4 regions of the Virgibacillus xinjiangensis genome follow, and region 1 is predicted to be linked to each of the others. Evidence: riboswitches for the same ligand, from Rfam matches in the RefSeq annotation. Region 1 holds a riboswitch; each other region holds the start of a gene.

What was found. Region 1 has a riboswitch for S-adenosylmethionine ahead of metK (methionine adenosyltransferase). Riboswitches for the same ligand answer to the same signal wherever they lie in the genome.
Region 2: another riboswitch for S-adenosylmethionine. It lies ahead of ACFOGI_RS00660 (methionine biosynthesis PLP-dependent protein); the one in region 1 lies ahead of metK (methionine adenosyltransferase).
Region 3: another riboswitch for S-adenosylmethionine. It lies ahead of ACFOGI_RS11275 (MFS transporter); the one in region 1 lies ahead of metK (methionine adenosyltransferase).
Region 4: another riboswitch for S-adenosylmethionine. It lies ahead of ACFOGI_RS06535 (O-acetylhomoserine aminocarboxypropyltransferase/cysteine synthase family protein); the one in region 1 lies ahead of metK (methionine adenosyltransferase).

What each region holds. Positions count from the first base shown of each region.
Region 1 covers NZ_JBHRSA010000010.1:2,373-7,389, forward strand. The annotation lists gene ACFOGI_RS03875 (ABC transporter ATP-binding protein) at 1-422, opposite strand, end outside; gene ACFOGI_RS03880 (ABC transporter substrate-binding protein) at 434-1,408, opposite strand; gene pckA (phosphoenolpyruvate carboxykinase (ATP)) at 1,584-3,170, opposite strand; SAM riboswitch class I at 3,384-3,492, shown strand; gene metK (methionine adenosyltransferase) at 3,698-4,900, shown strand; gene ACFOGI_RS03895 (gamma carbonic anhydrase) at 4,945-5,017, opposite strand, start outside.
Region 2 covers NZ_JBHRSA010000003.1:110,217-115,233, forward strand. The annotation lists gene ACFOGI_RS00650 (YjiH family protein) at 1-629, shown strand, start outside; gene menC (o-succinylbenzoate synthase) at 704-1,819, shown strand; gene ACFOGI_RS00660 (methionine biosynthesis PLP-dependent protein) at 1,875-2,975, opposite strand; SAM riboswitch class I at 3,138-3,244, opposite strand; gene ACFOGI_RS00665 (sodium:calcium antiporter) at 3,358-4,473, opposite strand; gene ACFOGI_RS00670 (3'-5' exonuclease) at 4,538-5,017, shown strand, end outside.
Region 3 covers NZ_JBHRSA010000043.1:44,394-49,410, reverse strand. The annotation lists gene ACFOGI_RS11280 (MarR family winged helix-turn-helix transcriptional regulator) at 88-543, opposite strand; gene ACFOGI_RS11275 (MFS transporter) at 870-2,336, opposite strand; SAM riboswitch class I at 2,499-2,606, opposite strand; gene ACFOGI_RS11270 (5-methyltetrahydropteroyltriglutamate--homocysteine S-methyltransferase) at 2,633-3,745, opposite strand; gene ACFOGI_RS11265 (ABC transporter ATP-binding protein) at 4,908-5,017, shown strand, end outside.
Region 4 covers NZ_JBHRSA010000027.1:26,554-31,570, reverse strand. The annotation lists gene ACFOGI_RS06545 (YpmS family protein) at 1-523, opposite strand, end outside; gene ACFOGI_RS06540 (SGNH/GDSL hydrolase family protein) at 553-1,467, opposite strand; gene ACFOGI_RS06535 (O-acetylhomoserine aminocarboxypropyltransferase/cysteine synthase family protein) at 1,766-3,475, opposite strand; SAM riboswitch class I at 3,589-3,711, opposite strand; gene rarD (EamA family transporter RarD) at 4,205-5,017, opposite strand, start outside.

The DNA.
Region 1 (5,017 bases):
TGTCGCATACCACCGGATAAAGAACTTGGATAGGAATCTGCCACTCCATGCAGACCCACCTCATCCAGCATTTCCAAAGCAGCCTTCTTCTTCTCATCTGTACGTGTGTTGGTTATCTTTGGCCCAAGGAGAACATTATCCATGATGGTTTTCCATGGAAACAGGTAATCTTGCTGCAGCATATAACCAATCGCAAGCTTCGAACGCGAAATTGGCTCCTCCTGTAAGAGGACCCTTCCGGCAGTAGGGTGGATGATGCCAGCCAGAATGGACAGAACGGTTGATTTTCCACATCCGCTTGGTCCCAACAATCCAATGAATTCTCCTTCTTTTGCGGACAGAGTGACTTGATCTAGTGCTTTGGTATAGCTTTTAGGAGAGAAATAGTGGTGGGATACCTTATCCATGGTTAAAAATGACATACTATTCCTCCTCAGTCACTGATTGCTTCTTCTGCAAACTCCGTATTTACCAGTTCATCATAAGGTACATCTGCTGGAAGCTCCCCTGCTTCATTCATGATATCTTTCAGATTCCCCCATTCTTTTTCATCAAGGATAGGGTCGGTTGCAAATGATCCTTGCTGTTTGTAACGGTCAATAGAAGCAGTGAGCATATCAATTTCCGTATCTTCGAAGTACGGATGGATCACTTCCGCAATTTCCTCAGCGCTGTGTTCCTGCACCCATTGTTGTGCCCTATAAACTGCATTGGTAAATTTCTGTACAGTCTCTTCATTTTGATCCATAAAACTTTGTTTAGTCATATATACTGTATACGGCACTTGACCCGACTCCTCGCCGAAGGAAGCAACAATATCTCCTGTACCCTCTTTTTCAAAGACACTTGCTGTTGGCTCGAATAATTGGACATAATCGTAATCTCCGGAGGAAAACGCCCCAGGGATATTAGCGAAATCCACATTTTGACTGAGATTCAAATCATGGTGGGGATCAATTCCATGCTGTTTCAGTACATATTCTCCTACCATCTGCGGCATTCCGCCGACCCGCTGTCCAAGGAAGTTGCTGTCTTTTAGATCTTCCCATTCAAAATCGGGCTGAGGTTCTTTTGCTACCAAAAAAGTTCCATCCGTTTGGGTAAGCTGGGCAAAATTCATGGCATAGTCTTTGGAATCTTGGGCGTAGACATAGATGGAGGTTTCAGATCCAACCAGTGCTATATCCGCACCATCGGAGAGCAGGGCAGTCATCGTGGTGTCTCCTCCCCAGGTCGTTTGAAGGTCAATTTCCAAACCTTCTTCTTCAAAAAAACCTTTTTCCAGTGCTACATACTGTGGAGCATAGAATAGGGAACGTGTTACTTCAGCAACGCTAACAGAGACTGTGCTGTTTGAGTTGCAGGCGGTAAGGAAAAGGAAAAGGATACTGAGGCTGACAACGGACATAATCTTTGTCTTCACAACGTTCAACCCCTTAAATAGTGTGATGTCAACATAGCTTATGCAGAATGGGAAAATGTGTGAATGCCTAGAGGCAAGAAACTGAAATTTAAAAAGCCGGCCCCGTTGAGGGACCGGCTTCATTTATAAACATTCCTTTTGGGATGAGGAATCAATTGTCTCAGACCCTGTATGCGGGTCCTGCTTGCTTGATGTCATCACCGGCTTCTGTAAATTTCTCAAAGTTCCGGTGGAATTTCATGGCTAATGATTTTGCTGTTTCTTCGTATGCTTCTTTATCTTCCCACGTGTATTTCGGTACCAAAACTTCGTCAGGCACTCCAGGAACCTGCAGTGGAATATTCAAGTCGAAGATTTCGTCTCTGACAGTTTCCACTGAATTCAATTCACCTTCCAATGCCGAGTGGATCATGGCGCGGGTGTAGGACAGCTTCATCCGTTTTCCCGTCCCATAAGAACCACCGGTCCAGCCTGTGTTAACCAAGAAGACATTCGAATTGTGCTGATCAATTTTCTCTCCGAGCATCTCTGCATAAGCTGCCGGTTTCAATGGCAGGAATGGTGCACCAAAGCAGGCGGAGAAGGTTGCCTGTGGTTCTGTGACTCCGCGTTCTGTCCCTGCAAGTTTACTGGTATAACCACTAAGGAAATGATACATTGCCTGCTCTTTGGTCAGTTTACTGATCGGAGGCAGGGTGCCTGATGCGTCTGCTGTCAGGAATATGATGGTATTGGGGTGGCCTGCCACACTAGGAGAAATAATATTGTCCATATTTTCCAACGGGTATGCGGCCCGAGTATTTTCGGTCAAGGAAGTATCATCGTAGTCAGGCAATCTGGAAGAGCGGTCCAGCACGACGTTTTCCAGCACAGAACCGAATCGTATCGCCTTATGGATCTGTGGTTCTTTTTCCTCGGAAAGGTTAATGCATTTTGCGTAACAGCCGCCTTCAATGTTGAATACTCCGTTCGGTCCCCAGCCATGTTCATCATCACCGATCAGCCGCCGGTAAGGGTCGGCGGAAAGCGTGGTCTTTCCTGTGCCTGATAATCCGAAAAATAGGGCGACATCTCCTTCTTGCCCAACGTTGGCAGAACAGTGCATCGACAGGATATCCTGCCGGGGCAAGAGGTAGTTCATGACAGAAAAGATCGATTTTTTAATTTCGCCAGCATACTCGGTTCCTCCTATGAGGACCACACGCTTTTTGAAGGAGATGATAATGAACGTTTCAGAGTTGGTGCCGTCCGCTTCCGGGTCGGCTTTGAAATCAGGTGCAGAAACCACAGTGAATTCCGCTTGGTGTCCAGAAAGTTCTTCTTCAGACGGCGTTATGAATAATTGCCTTGCAAAAAGATTGTGCCAGGCATATTCATTGATCACCTGAATAGGTAGTCGATATTTTGAATCAGCGCCGGCGAATCCTTTGAAGCTGTATAATACATCTTTTTCTTTTAAATGGGACAACATTTTTTCATACAATCTATTGAAAGAGGATTCATCAATTTGTTGATTGACTGCTCCCCAGTCGATATGATCTTCGGAAATTTCGTCTTCTACGATATATTTATCCTTAGGAGAGCGTCCGGTATATGCCCCTGTGGTGGCACGCACCGCTCCGGTAGCGGTAAGGATGCCCTCATTACGGGCCAGGATTTGTTCCACCAGCTGTGGTACCGTTAAGTTCTCCTGGAGATTCACATGTGAATGGATTTCTTTTGTTAATGATTTTTCCACCATTTTCATTTCGACAACCCGCCTTTTTTTGATGAATTTACACAGTATACTTATCAAACATCCATTTTTTTCTGATTATGTTTATTAGTATAACACATTAAAAAATATAGTCCACACTAATTCTGCGATTATTTTATGAAAAATTGAACTTTACTATGGCTGCCTTCCAAAAAGGTTGACACACCAGACCTCTTTCGATACGATTAACTGCGAACGGATACTCTCTTATTCAGAGTTGGTGGAGGGACAGCCCCGATGAAGCCCAGCAACCATCACGTCAGCGTGAAAAGGTGCTTACCTGATGCAAGGATATTTCCTTGGACAATAAGAGTGAAAGGCCATAACCTTTCCTCATGATGGCAGGAAAGGTTTTTTCTTTGTTTGAACGTTATTGTTGCCTGACAGGAAATCCTTAGGCTTCCATATTAGGTTATGGAAATCCGGTATGTTCTGATATTTTTAACCAGTTTGGATAAAAAGGAAAAACATAAGGAAAAATAGAGTACCGTAATATAATTAGGGGAGGATTTAGCCACATGGCTGAAAACCGTCGTTTATTCACTTCTGAATCAGTAACAGAAGGACATCCGGATAAGATATCCGATCAGATATCCGATGCTATTCTGGATGAAATACTTAAAAAGGACCCTTTTGCCAGGGTAGCGTGTGAAACTACCGTTACAACCGGGTTGGTATTGGTAGCTGGTGAAATTTCCACTAGTACATATGTAGATATTCCGGCACTAGTGCGCCGGACGGTGAAGGAAATCGGCTATACTCGGGCAAAGTTCGGGTTTGATGCAGATACCTGTGCCGTACTCACTGCGATTGATGAGCAATCGCCTGATATTGCTGGAGGGGTCAATCAAGCTCTTGAAGCTCGCCAAGGCAAGATGACGGAAGAGGAAATTGATGCAATCGGTGCAGGGGACCAGGGCTTGATGTTCGGTTTTGCTTGTGATGAAACAGAAGAATTGATGCCATTGCCAATTTCTCTGGCACATAAGCTTGCCAAAAGCCTGGCAGATTCTAGAAAGGATAAAGTCCTCGACTATCTCCGCCCGGACGGTAAGACACAGGTGACGGTAGAGTATGATGAAGAGGATCGCCCAGTCAAGGTCGATACCATTGTCATATCTACCCAACATCACCAGGATATTCCGTTGGAACAGATCGAGAAGGATATTAAGGAACATGTGATCAAACCTGTCGTGCCCCCCGAATTGCTGGACGATACGACCAAGTATTTCATCAATCCGACTGGACGTTTCGTCATAGGCGGTCCACAAGGGGATGCAGGACTAACCGGACGGAAAATCATCGTAGATACTTATGGCGGCTATGCCAGGCATGGTGGAGGAGCATTCAGCGGCAAGGATGCCACGAAAGTGGACCGCTCTGCAGCATATGCTGCCCGTTACGTAGCCAAGAATATTGTCGCGGCAGGACTTGCCAAAACATGTGAGGTGCAGCTGGCTTATGCCATCGGTGTAGCAGAACCGGTATCCATTTCTGTGAACACATTCGGCACAGGAGTTGTCGGAGAGCAGAAACTGGTTCAATCCATACGCAAAATATTTGATCTCCGGCCGGCAGGAATCATCCGCATGCTTGACCTGCAAAAGCCTATCTTTCGTAATACCGCGGCCTATGGGCATTTTGGAAGGACGGATGTCCAATTCCCATGGGAGAAAACAGATAAGGTGGATGAATTGAAGGCACTGACCGAAATTGAATAAGAATAAAAGAAGGCCATGCAGGATCATTCCTGTATGGCCTTCTTTTATAGATTGGTGTGTTCCTTATAATACTGTCCTTTTTCGACATAAGACTTTCTGACTCGTTCCATTTCTTTA
Region 2 (5,017 bases), on a different contig from region 1:
ACTTGACGGTATCTGTTGCCTGTATCATTGCAGCATTCATCATGCCGCGGATCCCTCCGCTATCCAGAAAAAAGGATACTTATTATGAGCCGGTAGGGAAGCAGATCAATGAATCTGTACCGGAGGGAATTTCTTCATTCGAATGGGGATGGAGTGAGGCAATGCGGAAAGCCGGAGAAGCCAAAAACCCGGTAGAACTCGTCAAAAGCGGTTCAAAGACGGTCATGGATATTTGGATGGGGTTGATTCCATTGGTGATGAGCCTCGGAGCAGCCGCATTGATCATCGCCGAATATACACCGATTTTTGAGATTCTTTCCTATCCATTAGTACCGGTATTGGAATGGATGAGGATTCCGGAAGCTACTGCCGCTGCACCAGCCATGCTGGTCGGTTTTGCGGACATGTTCCTGCCGGCAGTGCTGGGAAGCGGGATTGAGAGTGAACTGACTAGATTCGTGGTCGGTGCCCTGTCCCTGACGCAGATCATCTATATGTCTGAAATCGGTATTCTGATTCTTCGGTCGAATATTCCGGTCAACCTGCTCGAATTGTTCATCATCTTTGTGGAGCGGACCATCATCACCTTGCCGATCATTGTATTGATTGCCCATTTTATAGTATTTTAAATAGAGAAGAGGAAAGGCAGCAGTCCGTTCGGGGCTGCTGTTTTTACATATGGAGAATCAGGGGAGGTCATCACATGGTAGTCCCGATTCGGGAAATCAATATGAAACGGTTGAGAATGAGATTGAAGCACCCCTTTGCCACCAGTTTTGGCACCATGGAACATAAGGAGTTCTTTCTATTGGAGGCAAAGGATGGAGAAGGGAACAGTGGGTTCGGCGAATCGGCTGCCTTTACTGAACCTTGGTATACGGAGGAGACGGTGGAGACGACCAGACACATGCTGGAAGACTTCCTCATACCGATCCTCCAAAAAAATCAGGTCCACCATCCTGATGAGGTGACAGAGCTTTTTCGGGCGGTCAGGAGGAATAACATGGCCAAAGCCGCAATAGAAGGGGCAGTATGGGACCTTTCTGCCAAACGGGAAGGTCTGCCTCTGTCCCGGGCTCTAGGAGGAGAAAAGCGGAAGATCGATGTAGGCGTCAGCATAGGCATCCAGCCTTCTGTCAAAGACACCCTCGATGTGGTGGAAAGGTATCTGAGGGAGGGCTATAAACGGCTGAAGCTGAAGATTAAGCCGGGTTGGGATATAGATGTCCTGAGAGAAGTCCGTCGCTGTTTCCCAGAAGCACCGATCATGGCAGATGCCAACTCGGCCTATACACTGGAGGATATTGATCACCTCAGGCAGCTGGATGACCTCGAGTTACTCATGGTGGAACAGCCGCTTGGTGCGGATGATATTATCGACCATGCAAATCTGCAGGCAGCTATCCGGACTCCCATCTGTCTCGATGAAAGCATTACATCCTTGGAGGATGCCACGAAAGCGGTAGAGCTGGGCAGCTGCAAGGTAGTCAATCTGAAAATCAGCCGGGTCGGCGGACTCACAGAAGCCAGGCGGATCCATGACTATTGCCAAGAACAGGGGATAGCGGTCTGGTGCGGCGGCATGCTGGAGGCGGGTGTCGGCCGTGCTCATAATATCGCATTGACCACCCTTCCGCAGTTCGTGCTGCCAGGTGACACTTCCGGGTCTTCAAGATATTGGGAAAAGGATATCATTCAGCCGGAAGTGACGGCAACTGATGGAGAGATCGTAGTGCCGGAACAGCCAGGTATCGGTTTTCAATTGGACGAAGAAGCCGTCAGGAGCTTTACCGTGGAAGAAAAAACGTTCGATTTCTAGCAATAGAAACAAGAAGCGACCATCCCTTTGGAGGAAGGTCGCTTCTTGTTTTTGATTAGAGTCGCTTCAATGCCTGGTCCAAATCCTGCATCAGGTCTTCTGCACGCTCGATGCCGATGGAGAAGCGGAGCAATGTGTCGGAAATGCCGCGGCTTTCCCTTTCCTCTTTCGGTATTTCTGCATGTGTCTGGGTCGCCGGATAGGTAATAAAGCTTTCTACACCGCCGAGACTTTCAGCAAAGGTGATGAGCTCCAAATTCTGAAGCAGCGGATCGACCCAATCGCTGTTTTCCAGGCGGAAGGACAGCATGCCGCCTTTTCCTGGATACAGGACATCTGTAACCGCCGGATGATTCTCCAAGAATTCGGCAATCTGCCTGGCATTCTCCTGGTGCCGGTCCATTCTAAGGGATAGTGTCTTTAGACCACGCATGACAAGCCAGGAATCGAAGGCGGACAGTACCGCGCCGGACGTGTTATGGAGAACTGCCAGCTTCTCACATAGCTCGTCCCCTTTGGCTGCAACGAGGCCGGCAAGGACATCATTATGGCCGCCGATATATTTGGTGGCACTATGGATGACGATGTCGGCTCCTGATTCGATCGGCCGCTGCAGATAAGGGGTGAGGAAGGTATTGTCCACGATCAAGAGCAGGTTGCGGCTTTTGGCCAGTTCCGCAACTTCAGCGATATCGATCTCCTGCATCAGTGGATTGGTCGGCGTTTCCAGGAAAATCGCTTTTGTCTGATCGGTGATAAGCTTTTCTGTTTCCTCTATGCTGATGAACTCCGTATAACGGGTCCGGATATCATATGCCTGTTCATATTGCTCCAAGATGCGGTATGTACCGCCATATAGATCTTCCGGTGCAATGATCTCATCCCCGCTTTTGAAAAGGGATAGCACGAGCTGGATGGCGGACATGCCTGAACTGCAGGCAAACCCCCTGTCACCGGATTCCAAATCGGCGATTCCGTCCTCCAGAAGGGTTCGGGTAGGGTTTTTGGTGCGTGTATAATCATACCCGGTGGACTGTCCGAGACCCACGTGCTGATAGGCGGTCGACATATAGATCGGTGGATTGATGGCTCCTGTCTTTTCATCACTTCTGTTCCCCAACTGGGCCAGTTTCGTTTCAATGCTCTTGTCGGTCATTTCTTCATCTCCTTGATTGTCATTTCATACGGCAAGGAATAGGCTATCCTGCAGCAGGTTGCAACTGCTGGGGAAACCGTCTATTCCTTTTTTGTGTTTTAGGAATACATGAAAGCCCTCTTCTTATCCACAAGAAGAGGGCTTGGCTTAAAGCTCATTCTCTTCTTATCTTCAGCACACAAGCTTCTGGAATTGGCACAGTACTGCACGGTAGTCAGTCTGCTGCCGAGGCTTCGAAGGGCCAGTCCCTCCACCTCTCTGGATAAGAAAATTCAGTATTCTATTGATTTAATACTGACATTACACCTGGCGACCGGAAAAGTCAAGATGCATAGCGTGACGGAAAATTCTGCCTATTAGAGTGGTTGGACAAGCGGCCGCATCAACTGGTCAAAATATAGCCAACCACAGCTACATAGCTGGCCAATGCCAGGGATGAAGGCAGCAGGTAGGTCCACATATTCCTGGTCCTGTCGCGCTTAATGGTCACCATCACGATGGTGGTGAGCAGGAAACCGATGATGGATAGATAGAGGAGATCATCGCTTGCTGCCTGCCACATGTTTCCTCCAGGGTAAAAGAAATCACCGGCAGCAAGAATCGTGATATTGAAGGCATTGCTGCCAAGCAGTGTACCCACGGCAAGGTTCATATTCGACAAACGCAGGGCCGTATACACACTTGCTGCATCCGGAAGGGAAGTCGCCAATGCAATCATCAGACTGCCGACAGCTGTGGCGCTGATGGCTGTTTCCCGGGAAATCGCATCCCCTGTGACCGACAAGCTGCTGCCTGTAATGAAAATGATGACAGCGAACAAGAGGAAACGCCGGATGGCAGAGCCTAGACCGCTGGTGGTTACCGGGTCAGGCTTATCCTCCTCTTGTGGGCTGCCGGACAAGAATTTCATTCCAACCAAGTAGACCGTAACAAGCGCGAGACTGGTGAAACCCAACTCAAATAAGGAGACATCAAAATCAAAACCAAGACCCAGCGTAATGAGTACGCAGAGGAATAAGGCCAGATAGCCAGTATACAAGTGGTTATGCGACACAGTCAGGAAAAGACGTTTTTTCCGGAAGTGCACGTCGAGCAGGAACAGTACAAACATATTGAACAGAATGCTGCCCACTCCATTTCCGATCACAATATCCGCATTGCCGATGACACTTGCTGATATGGTTGCTGTGAGTTCCGGAAGGGAAGTGGCAATGGAAAGCAGCAGAGTTCCTGCCAGGAATCCGCCTAATTTGGCTTTATGGCTGATAATATTGGCATACTTTGATAGTTGAGTAGCGGCAAAGACAGAAAGAATTGCTGAGATGATGAAAATGACGAGTAATGTGACGGAATTAATAGGCGATCTGCTCCTTTCATGACGTACCGCGAATGTAAAGTGTTTTCTATGTTTGCATTCCCCATTTCCTGTAAGAATAACAAGGTTGGAACAGTAATTTTCTGGAAACCGGCCATGGAAAGGTATTTGGACAGAATACATGCCCGGGTGGCGAGATAGATGTTATCATAGGTAAAGAATACCAGCATAGAAAGGGTCCATTTGAATGAAAATCGTTTCGATCGACTTTGAAACTGCCAATGAAAAACGCTTCAGCCCTTGCGCGGTTGGCGTAGTCGTAGCCAATGAGTACGAGATTGAGGAGGAATACTACCGTTTGATCAATCCCTTGATGCCGTTCAACCGCTTCAATACCAGAATCCATGGGATAACTGAACGGGATGTGGAGGATGCACCTACCTTTGCGGAAATGTGGCCGGAGCTGAATCATTTTCTCACAGGACAATTGGTTGTTGCCCATAATGCCAGTTTCGATATGAGTGTCATCCGGCAGACATTGGATCATTACAACCTGGAGTATCCGGAGATGGATTATCTCTGTACGGCGAATATCTCCAAAAAGGTATGGCCTGAGCTGCAGAATCATAAGCTGAATACTGTGGCTGAGCACCATGGCATCTCGTTTGAACACCATCATGCATTGGAGGATGCGCGAGTAGCAGCCAAAGTATTCATGCAGGCTTTG
Region 3 (5,017 bases), on a different contig from region 1:
ATTATGATCTAAAGCAACTCTGATTTTTTGAAGCGAATGAGTGATATGAATTAATTTATCACGAAATCGAGATATTATCCAAAAAATTTAGATACCCTGGGCATGGTATCCCAATTTTTTCAGTTGATCGATCAATACTTCTTTCTCTTGTGCATCAAGGCCACTGCATATGTCCTGCATGGCAGCTTTGTGCTTCGGGAAGACGTCATCCATCAGATCCTTTCCGGCATCTGTCAATGTTGCATGGGTGATCCGTCGGTCTTCGGGGCATGGTCTTCTCTTCAAGAATCCTTTCTTTTCCAGCTTATCTACCACATAGGTAATACTGCTGCTTGCGATGAGGACCTTATCACCGATTTTCTGTATGGGTTGGTCACCTTTATTATAAATCAGTTCAAGAACCGCAAACTCTGTTGGATTGAGGCCCAGACATTTGATATCTTCTTCCACCCGCTTTTTGATGGATTGCAAGGCACGGGACAACACCACAAATAACTTCAGGGACAACTCCTCGTCATTGTTACGCTGATCGTGATCAGTCATGAATACCATTCCTTTATAATTATCTCGAATTCGAAGTAATTATATCGGAGCCCATTATCCTTTGTCAACCCGATATGTATTTAAATCAAAAGGGAGTGGTATACACCCGCTTCGGAAATATACTTACTTCGCTTTCCACGGGCGGCTGGTGAGCCTCCGAATGCTATCGCACTTCGGGGTCTCACCTAGGCCTTTCCTCCCGTTGGAATCTGCGCATATTTCCTCCGCTGGTTCACTGCATTGTTACGTTCTTTCGCTTCATACCACCTCGTTATGACCCATCCTCCTGTCTTTCATGGAAAGTAGCTACGTCTATTTCCTGCGACCTAAGCACTCTTGCCAACGGCCGAGCTCGCGACAGCTTTTCCGGATATGGCAATTACAAGAACCAGGCCGGCAGCCATCAAAGCGCCATCCAGCAAGAGTGCAGAGCCCCAGTTGCCGGATTGGTCGCGAATCGCACCGGAGACCACCGGCGCCAGCACCGCACCGATTTCTGCAATCAGGTTAAGCATACCGAACATGGACCCCTTGTTCTCCGGCGGGGTGAGGTCGGATGCCAGTGCATGGGCAACAGGCTGCAAGGCGAAAAAGAATAGGCCGGATACAAATAGAATGACCGACATGACCACTGGATGACTATAGCCCATCATGACATAGCCAGCAAAAACAAAGATAAGCACCGTCAATACAGCCGTCAGAACGACAAGCACATTACGCCGTCCATTCGGGCGATCCGCCACTAAGTCGGAAATTTTGCCCCCCAGCGGGAATCCGATAATCCCGGCAATCCCGTTGAAGGAAGCTACCAATGCCGCTGCCATCAAGGCGCCTCCTCCAAAATCCTGCACAATCGATACGGACCAGAAACCATAGAACCATAGATGCCACATCACCGGAATGAAGAATAAGTACAGGAAAAAGAGATTCTTATTGGCCAACAATGGCTTGATTTCGGATTTCTTGGTCATGTACAAGTACAAAATCAGCAATGGACATAGTGCCACCAGGATGAATGCGATGGATACTTCTGTCAGGTTCAGTTGGACAGAAGCGAAGTAGATCCCCATCACGAGGAGCAGGAACACCGCCGAATACCCCGTCATATAACCGAATGTCTTTCCAAAGTTCGCTTTGATGCCCGGTGAGGACTTTTCGGTTGGCTGAACAGTACTGGCCTTCGGTTTCAAAAAGAAATATAAAACCAATCCGACGACCAAGGTCAGCGCTCCGGTTACATAGAAAGGAAAACGCCATGCATCGATGCCCATGAATGGCTCCGCAACTGTCAACAAGTATGGAATTCCCAACAGCCCTGCAGTCAGGCCGATGGACACACCGGTCAGTACGACCCCCATCCCGGTTCCGACTTTATTAGCCGGTGTGTGATAGGCGATATAGGAGCGGTCATTCGAGTAAAACACACCTTCTCCAAGCCCTAACAGGACACGGAACACGATGAATGCAATCAAACCGCCAACCAAACCAGTGAGCAATGTGGCAACACCGGCCCAAAAAATACTGCAGACAATGACGGCGCGATAACCGAATTTGTCGCCAAAATACCCGCCAGGGAACTGCATCAGCATGAATCCTGCGAAAAACAAGCTTCCGATCAATCCGCCAATCCCATGTGGATTATCTACATTAGCGAAAAATGATACTTCATTTTCAATCATATAGGTGATGATGGGGCCAGCTGCCGTCCGGTCGATATAGGAAATGACCCACCCCAACAACAGCAACCCCCAAATCGTGTGATACCTTTGCCAACCTTCTTTCACTTTTGCCATTTTCAACACATTCCTTTCGTTACTGGTGATAGCCAAGCCCTTGTAAAGGCGCCGGCATCGTTTTAGTTGAACTTATACTGTCTGTCGTTAAAGATGAAATTCTGATGATATACGAAAGCCCCTCTGCTTAGAGAGAGGGGCTTTTACGTAAAGACTCTGCCTCTCTTATCTCGCAAAGCCGGAAGCTCTGCAGGATGTAGCACCTTTTCAACATTATTGAAAGGTTGCCGGGTTTCATCGGGCCAGTCCCTCCACCACTCTTTATAAGAGATGTTCACTTGTGGTCTCTTCCAAGATTACTTCCAAACATCTTCTGCAATGTCCACTACATGGCGTACTTTCTGCCATTGCTGTTCTTCGGTCAGTTTATTTCCGTCCTCGGTGGAAGCGAATCCGCATTGTGGACTCAGGCAAAGCTGCTCCAAAGGAACATACTTGCTTGCTTCGTCTATCCGAGCTTTGACTTCCTCTGGATCCTCTAATTCACCGAACTTCGAGGTAATCAATCCCAATACCACGTATAGATCATTGCGGTTGATCTTGCGCAGCGGCTCAAAGCTTCCAGAGCGTTCGTCATCAAATTCCAGGAACAGTCCATCAACATCCAAGCCACCGAAGATGATGTCTGATAATGCTTCATAGCTGCCGCTGGTCATATAGGTTGATTTGTAATTACCCCGGCAGATATGCATAGTCACCAGCAAATCATCCGGCCTGTTGGCAATGGATTCATTGACAGCCCGAGCGCATAAGGCAGCAATTTTTTCCGGATCCTTCCCATTCTCTATCATCGATTTACGGCGTTCTTCCGAAAAGAAGATGGCCCAGGAAGTATCGTCGATTTGCAGATACCGGCAACCCTCATCATAAAGTGCCTGGATCACGCCTTGATATGCGGCAGCCAGATCGTCGACCAGCTCTTCGTCATTCTGGTATGTCCCTTCCTCAAATTCCCCCCTGAAATACAGCATGTTTGGACTTGGAATGGCGAATTTAGCCACTGCATCGCCAGCTAGGCTTTTCAGGAACTTGAAGTGTTCGATCATATAATGGCCGTTGAACCGGACCTTGTCTGTCACTTTCAGACCGCGCTTTCTTGTCTCTACACCGGTGAATTGCAATCCCTTCTCCGGCGTGTAACCTTCCACGCCATCGAAGCCTTCCAGAAAATCAAAGTGCCACCAGCTGCGCCTCAATTCCCCGTCGGTCACTGCTTGCAGGCCTGCTTCTTTCTGCTTTTCTACCAGCTTCACAATTTCCTCATCTTCTATTTGACGAAGCTGCTCTGCTGTAATCTCTCCATTTTCTTTTTGGCTACGGGCTTGTTTCAATCGCTCCGGACGCAGGAAGCTTCCTACATGATCTGCGCGGAATGGAGCTCTGACTTGGGTATGTACTGATTTTGTCATTTGAATCCCTCCTGAGTTTGTTCTGCGGAATATATATGTGTTCCGGTTATTTTACTGGGGTTTGGCTTGAAAATTTTCCGGAAAAGCTATAGGCACTCCCCCTACAGGGAAGATACTTTGCTTAATAACTGGAATAGGTGTAATTATATAAACTTTCTCTTTTCTTTTGAATGTATGGTAAGTATATCATTGTTAAAACGATATAGTGTAACACTTATAGACTATGTCTCGTTATAACTTCAGGCTATATCTCTGCACCTTTTGCTAATCAAAAAAATGAGAAGGATTGCCACCGCTACGACAAAATACTTCGCTTTCCGTGGGCACGGCTTCAGTCTCCTCAGAAGAATGGCACTTCTTCCGGGGCCTTCAGACTCGTGCTGTTCCCACTGGAGTCTACGCATTTTGTCTACGCTTGGTGTAGTTTTCTGTTTTAGGAGAAGCAACGGCAGGGCGATTTCAAATCCTCTCTGGCTAACCTACTATAGAAATGAGAAGGACTGCCACCGCTGCGACAAAATACTTCGCTTTCCGTGGGCATGGTTTCAGTCTCCTCAAAAGAATGGCACTTCTTCCGGGGCCTTCAGACTCGTGCTGTTCCCACTGGAGTCTACGCTTGGTGTAGATTCATTGTTTTCGTGTGAATGATGGGCTTGGCAGATCCAGTAGTTTGCTTGATTTACTTTCACTTTACAATGTTGACATATACCTGACATAAAACTAATTGATTATTAATGTTATTCTAATAAGTTTCCAAGGTTCTGCTAATGGCTAGTTAATCTTTGCATGGAATAATGTAACTAAGTTGAAAGGAGGGAAAACAACATGACCTATTTCGATGTCGCGACGCCTGCCGCTTCCACGGAAGCTTCCAGCGTCAGCTACAGCCAGGAAAGCGAGAGCAACAGCTACAGCAACAGTGACTCTTAAGAAGTACAACGAATTTACATTTACCATGAAAAGGAGGCATGAACATGACCTATTTCGATGTCGCAACGCCTGCTGCTTCCACGGAAGCCTCCAGCGTCAGCTACAGCCAGGAAAGCGAAAGCAACAGCTACAGCTATAGCAACAGTGATTCATAAAATTAAAGTGGGTAAGAACACTTGATGAGCGGTTCCTTTTCAAAAAGGAACCGCGTCTTCATTCAGGAGTGAGATGAATGGAAAACGGAAAACACCGAGTAAAAGAGAAGGCAAACCAACGGCTCTCTTTTCAACAATTCAAGAAATTATGGGGGATTGAGGATACCGGCGATAACCTTATTACCGA
Region 4 (5,017 bases), on a different contig from region 1:
CTTCGACTTGGAAGTTGCTTCGTAGGTTCATTTCTGTCACGGCTATATAGATTTCCTCTTGCTTCGGTCTCACGGTCACCCAACTTGGCATTGGCAGGTGGTCGTCCATATACCCCATAATCCGTTGATTTGGAAGTTCCAGCAGTCCCAGTGATATGGAGGTCAGTTTAAGGACCAAGTCGCCATTGTCCTGCACGATCGGTTCAAAGTGCACAGATAGGGGGACCGTGGTAGAGAAAACTGGGAGTTCCCCAATCAAGTGGACATCTTCTTCCAAAGAAATATGGTATTGATGCCTGGACCCCTTCAATGCCTGGTCCAGGTAACCATTGACCAGCTCATTCAGGTTTTGTTTAGTGGTACGGATGGTGAACTCGGAGCTCTCCACCGCGGGCCGTTCCTGACTGGGACGCGGCGGTCCCTCTGCCGCCGGCCAAAAGACCAGAGATATGATGACTAGCACCACCAGGACATTGAACAGTAACAGCCCATAAAACAACTTCTTGTACCTCCCCTTATTCACGTTCCTCTCTCCTCTTGAGGCCATGGCGTTCATTCCTCTTCTTCATTCGTAATATATTCCAGTACCCGCTTGGCAATTCGCTGGTAGCCAAGATCATTCGGATGGAAGTTATCATCGGCGAACAGGTGGACGTCAGCATCCTTGAATAGGTCGGCAATCGGGATGAATACCCCGCCTTCCTCTTCCACAATCTCCTGTCCGCTGGTATTCCAGTTTTGTACAATCATGTCCAGTTCTTTTACATTCTGGAAATAGGCTTCAAATGGATTATAGAAACCGATTAAAAATATTTCGGAATCCGGATTGGTTTCCTTGACGGTTTCAATGATGTCTTCCAGCCTGTGTTCATAGCTCCTGAGTTCTTGATTGAAGGTCTCCATTTGAAGATTGGTGAAATTCTCTTTGGCGACTTTCATAATATCGTTGGCTCCTATGGTGATCAGAACGATGTCGGATTTGGCAATGGACTTGGTGATTTCCGGCTTTTCCAGCCGCTTCAATAACTGGTCGGAACGATTTCCCCTCTTCCCATAATTGTCAAAAGCCACCAATGGAATCCGGTTATTGACGGCGCGATCCAATATGCCGACATATCCTCCCTCTTCCTGAGATGCTCCCACACCTTGTGTGAGGGAATCGCCTACAGCCGTGATATGCCTGCTGCGAGGGGAAAGAGAGTGTATGGCCCTTTGGATCTCTTCCTTGACCCTGATGGAAAGCTGGTCTTGTTCGGGACTTGGCCGGCCCTCTTCTACTGCTTCTTCTTCAACTGGTTCTGCTTCCTCCTCCATAGCAGGGTGCTCTTCGGGTTGTTCTTCAGGAGGCGGAGACTCCTCTTCCTCAGGGATTTGGATTTCTACATTTTCAAAGGGGGACTTCTGAGAAGCCACGACCCATGACACGACAGCTGCCATTAAAAGTATTGCAATTATGGTATAAACCATCGACTTTCTCCTCAACATAACCACACCTATGCTCGTGCAAAATATATCTTTCTATTATTATAATACAAGTATAAAGCAAAACCTATGCGATTTAAGTAAATAAAAAAACGCCTTACAGGAAGGCGGATGTCATGGGTTACCTTGTATTTTTTCCCGGATCCATGGAATTTAAACATGAATGGGAAGTGTCAAAGACTGAAGAAACGCATGAAAAAGCAGGGGATGGACCGCTGTAGCGGCTGATTCCCCTGCTGATTCGGCATGGCAAAAAACTCTTTCCGCTGCCTTCATTTCCTATTTAAACGTTCACAGATTCTCGTGAAGAACGGTTATTCCTCAGCTGTACGGCCTCTTCATATGCATTTTTATTCGTTACGACCGTGATCCCGGAAGCTTCGGCATTTTCCAGTGTACCAGCAGCATCCACCGGATTTTCGACCCATAGAACTTTTCCTTGTGTATGGATGAGCTGTTCGATGACGGCCTGAGGAAGTTGGTCTCCACCAGCCAGAATGGCATCGACCGCTTCGAGATCCTCCGATAGGTCAGTTTTGTCGTTGATCTTTCTCACATCAAAGCCCAACTGTTCCAGCTTACTGCCGGATGATGTGTCATCCGTGGCAGCAATCACTTTCTTGCGTACCCCTTCACCGCTCCGGTCGAAAGGAGAAGAAAGAAGCCACTGTACGGCATCTTGTTCTTTAGGCTCATATCCTCCTGTTTCTCCAGTTGCTTTGGCAATAGCCTGGTCCAGGTCTGCCAGAATGTCCTGTGGCGATTCGATGCCTACGGAGAGGCGTACCAGTTCTTCTTTCACTCCACTTTTCTGAAGGTCCTCCGCTTTCAGCTGCTGGTGGGTAGTGGAAGCAGGGTGGATGATGAGTGATTTGGCATCCCCTACATTGGCCACATGGGACCATAAGTTGACATTGTCAATGAGAGTCCTTCCTGCCTCACGCCCACCTTGGATACCAAAGGTGATCACCGACCCATAGCCGAACGCAAAGTACTTTTTGGCAAGCTCATGTGATGGGTGGCTGTCCAGCCCCGGGAAGCTGACCCATTCTACTGCTGGGTGCTTCTCCAAGTAGGAGGCAACTTTTTCTGCATTTTTAGCGTGTCGCTCTACGCGCAGATGCAATGTTTCCAAGCCTTGCAGAAGGAGGAAAGCATTCTGTGGGCTTAACGATGCGCCGATATCCCTCAAAAGCTGGACACGGAGTTTGGTGATGAATGCTGCAGGGCCCAGGTCCTTATATTGCAAGCCGGCATAGCTTTCGTCAGGTTCGGTGAAACCAGGGAACCGTTCATTGTCCCAGTTGAACCGTCCGCCGTCGACTACCACACCGCCGATGGTCGTTCCATGGCCGCCAATCCACTTCGTTGCCGAGTGGACGACAATGTCGGCGCCCCATGTCAGCGGCTTGGCGACGTAAGGGGTGGCAAATGTATTATCAATGATCAGTGGAATCTGGTATTCATGGGCAATTTCTGCTACCTTCTCCACATCAAAGACGTACAGGCTCGGATTCGTAATGATTTCTCCAAAGACAGCTTTCGTCTTGTCTGTGATGGCTGCACGAATTGCCTCTGGGTCAGTTCCATCTACGAATTTCACATCAATCCCATAGCGTGGAAGGGTGTTCGCAAACAGGTTGTATGTACCGCCGTAAAGATTGCTGTCGGCAACAATCTCATCCCCTGAACTGGCGATGTTGAGAATGGATAGGGTGATGGCGGCCATGCCGGATGAGGTTGCCACCGCACCGACGCCATCCTCGAGCTGGGCCATCCGCTGTTCGAAGGCATCGACGGTAGGGTTCATGATCCGGCTGTAGATATTGCCGGGCTCAGCCAAGCCGAAGAGATTCTGGGCATGTTCGGTATCACGGAAAACATAGGAAGTAGTCTGATAGATTGGCACTGCACGGGATCCGGTGGTCGGATCTGGCTGCTGTCCTCCGTGAAGCAAAACAGTTTCGGGGTTGAACGATTGAAATTGAGACATGGGTAATTCCTCCTTGGTTTTTTGATGAGATATTTCACACCGCTCCTGGAGATGGGGAAGGGATATAAAAAAGCCCTCTTCCTAAGAAGAGGGATTGGTTATCAACCGTCCTCCTCTTATCTTCCAGATCGATCGGGTATGGATCTGTAGGATGTAGCACCTTTAATAGCGAGTGTCTCTCGCTCGTGGTTGCCGGGTTTCACAGGGCCTATTCCCTCCACCGCTCTTGATAAGAGATTAATCTTTACTAAATTACTAAACATTATAGGCTTTTGTGCCTGTAACTGTCAATAGATTTAGAAAATTTGACGTATGGGAGGAGTGCATGGAATATCGGCGAGAGGAGTGCGGGAATCGGCAGGAGGAGTGTGAAATCCGCGGGAGAGTGGGGGGGATCAGCAGAAGGAGCGAGATATCCGCTGTAGAGTGAGGGGATCAGCAGGAGGAGCGAGATATCGGCGGGAGAGTGAGGGAATCAGCAGGAGGCACGGGTTATCCGCGGGAGAGCGAGGGAATCGGCAGGAGGAGCGAGATATCGGCGGGAGAGTGAGGGAATCGGCAGGAGGAGCGAGATATCGGCGGAAGAGTGAGGGAATCAGCAGGAGGAGCGAGATATCCGCTGGAGAACGAGGGAATCGACAGGAGGAGCGGGATATCGGCGGGAGAGCGAGGGAATCGGCAGGAGGAGCGAGATATCGGCGGAAGAGCGAGAGAATCGGCAGGAGGCAGTCAGTTTGCCTGCTCTCCTGCCGAGGTCTTTTTCAAGGACTTTTGGGTCTGGATGCTTCTTCTATAGGTGGAAGCCATATAAATGATCAGTGCCGTCCAGATCAGGACAAAGGCTACGAGATGTGCCTGGGTAAATGGTTCCTGATAGAGGAAAACTCCCAACAACAGCATGATGGTCGGTGCGATGTACTGTAGAAATCCTACCATGGCCAGCGGAATTTGTTTGGCTCCGCTGGCGAACATCAGCAATGGGATGGCAGTAGCGGCGCCACTGCCGGCCAAGATCAGGTTAGTTGTGGACAGTGGTGCTGCCCATGTGAACGAATTGGCCGGAATGGCAGATAGATAGATCAGAGCGATGGGGGTGACCATTAGCGTTTCAATGGTCAGGCCGGTCATCGTGCTGACCTGAACTATTTTCTTCAATAGCCCATAAAAGGCAAAGGAGAAAGCGAGAATCAGGGAGACCCATGGAAAGACACCATAGCTGATGGTTAGATAGACTACTCCACATGCTGCGAGAATGAAAGAAACAATCTGGCTGCCGTTGAATCTCTCTTTCAAAACGATGGCGCCAAGCAAAATGCTGACGAGCGGGTTGATATAATAACCGAGACTAGCCTGGATCACATGGTCACTGTTCACGGCCCAGATAAACGTCAGCCAGTTGAGGCTGATGAGAATGGAGGCAAGAGCAATTCCCCAGAATCTCCGTTTGTTTCGGATGACTTCCTTTGTCTCGTGAAGAATGGCCTGCTGTTTTCCTGTTAGTAAAATAATGACAACCATGAAGGCGAAGGCCCAGATGATGCG